DNA from 2 places in the Streptococcus sp. Marseille-Q8145 genome. Region 1 is predicted to be linked to the other one. Evidence: predicted binding sites of a transcription regulator. Region 1 holds the regulator's gene; the other holds the start of a gene.
What was found. The regulator NrdR, encoded in region 1, represses ribonucleotide reductase genes. The targets are predictions, from matches to a motif close to ACACNATATATNGTGT.
Positions count from the first base shown of each region.

Region 1 (2,486 bases):
GACACTTCGTCTGAGGTTGCTACAGATTTCGCGCCTTTCTCGCGCCTTTCGCTTAATTTTTGTTTCCGGCGAGGATCATCATGGAGACGTGTCAAGCTTTGCTGCTCTTTGTACAGCTTTGGCGGCCACGGTTGGAACGGGGAATATTATCGGTGTAGCGACTGCCATAAAAGTTGGTGGACCAGGCGCCTTATTTTGGATGTGGCTAGCAGCTTTCTTTGGAATGGCAACCAAGTATGCCGAAGGTTTATTAGCAATCAAGTATCGTTCCAAGGATGCTCACGGAGCCGTTGCTGGTGGTCCTATGCATTATATCTTACTGGGGATGGGCGAAAAATGGCGTCCACTGGCTATCTTCTTTGCTGTAGCGGGTGTCTTGGTAGCTCTTTTAGGGATTGGAACCTTCACACAGGTGAATTCCATTACAGAAGCTATGCAGAATACCATTCAGTTGCCTCCAGCTGTGACAGCCTCAATTTTGGCTATTTTAGTAGCTCTAGTTATTTTTAGTGGCATCCAGTCGATTGCTCGAGTGTCAACCAAGGTTGTGCCTTTTATGGCAGCTATTTATATCTTGGGGACTGTGACTGTGTTAGCAGTCAATCTAGATCGTCTGCTGCCAACTCTCCAGCTAGTCTTTAGTTCTGCATTTAGTCAGACGGCTGCTGTCGGTGGCTTTGCTGGTGCAACCATCCAGATGGCGATTCAAAATGGGGTTGCGCGCGGGGTATTCTCCAATGAATCTGGTTTGGGGTCTGCACCTATTGCAGCGGCGGCAGCTCGGACTAAGGAACCGGTAGAACAAGGCTTGATTTCCATGACCGGAACCTTTATCGATACCTTGATTATCTGTAGTTTGACAGGATTGACGATTTTAATCACAGGGGTCTGGGATGGCAATCTTAACGGCGTGTCCTTGACTCAGGCAGCCTTTGCGAGTGTTTTTGCTAATTTTGGTCCAATCCTTCTATCCGTTTTTCTAGTTCTGTTTGCTTTTACCACTATTTTAGGCTGGAACTATTACGGTGAACGTTGCTTTGAGTTCCTGTTTGGTGTTAAATATATTCGCTTGTACCGAATCATCTTTGTCGCTATGGTGCTCTTAGGTGGCTTTATTGAGCTAGAAGCAGTTTGGGTCATTGCCGATATTGTCAATGCCTTGATGGCCTTGCCAAATCTGATTGCTCTTTTGGCCTTATCTCCGGTTATTATTGCTGAGACCAAAAAGTATTTTGATAAGAAGGGCTGAGTTTCCATTTGCTAGATTTTTGAAAGAAGATTTTCTTGCTAAAGCTGCTTTGCCAGCTTTAGTTTTTTTATGGGAGAGAAATCTCTCGTCTTTTGTTATTGGTCAAAACATGGTATAATGAAGTATTAAGATTCTAGGAGGAAATGACATGCGTTGTCCCAAATGTGGCGGAAGCAAATCAAGTGTGGTTGACAGCCGGCAGGCAGAAGACGGAAATACAATCCGTCGTCGCCGTGAATGCGAGGAATGCCAGCATCGTTTTACAACTTATGAGCGCGTGGAAGAAAGAACCCTAGTCGTTGTCAAAAAAGATGGAACGCGTGAGCAGTTTTCTCGGGATAAGATATTTAACGGAATCATCCGCTCCGCTCAGAAGCGTCCGGTATCAAGTGACGAGATCGAAGAATTGGTCAATCGGATTGAGCAAAAACTTCGCAGTCAGAGCGAAAATGAAATTGCTAGCGAATATATTGGCTCTCTGGTCATGGATGAGCTGGCCGAGCTGGATGAAATTACCTATGTCCGTTTTGCCAGTGTTTATCGGAGTTTCAAAGATGTTGGCGAGTTGGAAAGCCTTTTGAAGCAGATTACCAAGGGTTCTAAGAAGAAAAAGGAAAAATAAGGGCTTATGAAACCAAATGATCATTTTTCTTTCTTGTCTAATAACCAGGTCAGTCAGGATATGAGCGGGCTGACCCGTTATTATCTACCTATTGTGGGCAAGGATGCAGTCGCGCTTTATCTTTATCTGGTTTCTTTTTGGGATAACGGAGCTCAGCAGCGACTTTTCAGCCATATTTTAAATCATCTTGATTTTGGTATGGAAGTGTTGGAGAGGAGCTTGGAGCGCCTATCAGCTATTGGCTTGCTAGAGCTTTTCCAGACGGAAACGGGATTTTTCATCCGACTTTATCCAACCTTGTCAGCTGAGGACTTCTTTGCTCATCATGTGTACAGTAGTCTTTTGGAGAAAAAGATTGGTCAGGCGGCGGTAGATAAGCTACGACCGGAAAATCCAGCTGGGCAAAAGATCAGTCCATCTTTTAGCCAAATTTATGGCATGGATGACATCAGTCCGACGAGAACTAGTCGCCAGAATGATTTTGACTTGACGCATTTTAAACAGAGAATGGCCCAGGATGGCTTGCGTTTTGCGGATGAAAAATCGGATCTCTTGGACTTGTTTGCGATTGCGGAGCAGAAGAAATGGACTTGGTACGAGACTTATGTCTTAGCG
Region 1 covers NZ_CBCOPQ010000004.1:161,741-164,226, forward strand. The annotation lists gene ACWPVL_RS09105 (alanine/glycine:cation symporter family protein) at 1-1,249, shown strand, start outside; gene nrdR (transcriptional regulator NrdR) at 1,398-1,871, shown strand; gene ACWPVL_RS09115 (DNA helicase) at 1,878-2,486, shown strand, end outside.

Region 2 (2,486 bases), on a different contig from region 1:
CTTTCTCACGGATAACAGAAAGCTCGTTCTGTGAAGCTTCAAGAGCTGCATCCAAACGAGCCTCTTCTGCATTCGTATCATCGACTGAAACAGTCTCAAATGACAAATCCGGTTGAACTAATAGATATGCCTTAGCAACAGCAACACCGTCAGATGCTGCAATTCCTTTAAGCATTTCTGTCATTTTCTTATGCCAATCCTTCTTTTTCCATTGTTTCTGAGATAGCAGCGATAGCATCATCCGCGTCTGCACCTTCAGCTGAGATTGTAACGTCAGCACCTTGGCCAACACCAAGACTCATAACACCCATGATTGATTTAAGGTTTACTGATTTACCTTTGTACTCAAGAGTGATATCTGAAGCAAATTTGCTAGCTGTTTGTACCAACAATGTTGCTGGACGCGCGTGAATACCTGTTTCTGCCACAATGTGGAAATCTTTAGAAGCCATAGTTAGACTCTCCTTTAAAATAATTCTTTTGAGTTAAAGTGATAACCCTTACAAGTTGATATTATATCACTTTTTGAAATCTTTTTCAAGAATTTTATAGCCCGCTTACAAAATATTTCGTTAGAGTTTGAAAATGAATTCTGTTTTAATTATAGTAGATTAGATCGTCAACTCCCTCTCTTTCCGAAATCGTTTCAAGGCTTTCTTCCTTATAATAAATTCTTCTTGGTCTAGCTTCGCTTAAAGTACAGTAAGCGCTGTGACTCCTTGTGGTTATTTCTCTTTGTTTCGATGTTTTATACACTATATATTGTATCTCTATAGTTGCTATAAGAAAACATCATACAATATTTAGTTCAAAACTGTTGACATCGAATTCGCTTTTAGATATACTAGTTTCAGATTTAAATTTAAGAAAATGAAAGTATAGAGGAATCATCTAATGGTAACTATTTACTCTAAAAACGATTGTGTTCAATGCAAGATGACCAAGCGTTTTCTTGATACCAACAATGTGGAATATCGCGAAATCAACCTTGATGAGCAACCAGAATACATCGACCATGTCAAAAGCCTCGGTTTCAATGCAGCGCCTGTTATTCAAACACCAACTGAAGCATTTTCTGGTTTCCAGCCTGGTAAACTAAAAAAATTATCATAATCTCACCAGTATTTAGAGCTTTGTTGCCGCTCCTATCATTCGTAGGAGCCGTTTATTTTGTAAAAGCAAAAGACATTTTAGAAAAAGGAAAATTATGGGACTCAAACACTTAGAAGATGTGACTTACTTCCGTCTAAATAACGAAATCAACCGTCCAGTCAATGGGCAAATCATGCTTCACAAAGATAAAGAAGCCTTGGAAGCCTTCTTTAAAGAAAATGTTGAACCAAACACGATGAAGTTTGCTTCTATTACTGAAAAAATTCAATATTTAATCGAAGAGAACTACTTGGAAAAAGAATTTATCCAACTCTATTCTCCTGAATATATTGAAGAGTTGTCTGCTTTTATCCATGCTCAAGATTTCAAGTTCAAATCTTTCATGGCTGCCTATAAATTCTACAACCAGTATGCACTGAAAACCAATGATGGTGAATATTATCTCGAAGGCATGGAAGATCGGGTGCTCTTTAATGCCCTCTACTTTGCCAACGGAGATGAAGCCATTGCCAAGGATATCGCAAATGAAATCATCCACCAGCGCTATCAACCGGCTACACCAAGTTTCCTCAACGCTGGTCGAGCTCGTCGTGGCGAATTGGTTTCTTGCTTCCTCATCCAAGTAACAGATGATATGAACTCAATCGGCCGCTCCATCAACTCCGCCCTGCAATTGTCTCGTATCGGAGGCGGAGTCGGAATTTCCCTCAGCAATCTGCGGGAGGCTGGAGCGCCTATCAAGGGCTATGAGGGAGCTGCATCTGGCGTTGTGCCTGTTATGAAACTCTTTGAGGACAGCTTCTCTTACTCTAACCAGCTGGGGCAACGTCAGGGAGCTGGGGTTGTTTATCTCAATGTCTTCCACCCAGATATTATCGCTTTCCTTTCTACCAAAAAAGAAAATGCTGATGAAAAAGTTCGGGTTAAAACCCTCTCACTCGGTGTTGTCATTCCAGATAAATTCTATGAATTGGCGCGCAAGAATGAAGATATGTATCTCTTCAGCCCTTACTCAATCGAACGTGAATACGGTGTACCATTTGCCTATATCGATATCACAGAGAAATACGATGAGCTAGTTGCCAATCCTAAGATCACCAAGACTAAGATCAAGACCCGTGATTTGGAAACAGAAATTTCTAAACTCCAACAAGAATCTGGCTATCCTTATGTCGTAAACATCGATACAGCTAATCGTTCAAATCCAATTGACGGTAAAATCATCATGAGCAACCTTTGCTCAGAAATCCTGCAAGTTCAGGAGCCTAGCCTCTTGAATGATGCCCAAGAGTATCTACACTTGGGAACAGATGTGTCATGTAACTTAGGCTCTACCAACGTTGTCAATATGATGACTTCGCCTGACTTCGGAA
Region 2 covers NZ_CBCOPQ010000003.1:200,892-203,377, reverse strand. The annotation lists gene ptsP (phosphoenolpyruvate--protein phosphotransferase) at 1-184, opposite strand, end outside; gene ACWPVL_RS07340 (phosphocarrier protein HPr) at 189-452, opposite strand; gene nrdH (glutaredoxin-like protein NrdH) at 895-1,113, shown strand; gene nrdE (class 1b ribonucleoside-diphosphate reductase subunit alpha) at 1,208-2,486, shown strand, end outside.
Region 2: the regulator NrdR is predicted to act here: its motif matches at 753-768, upstream of nrdH (glutaredoxin-like protein NrdH).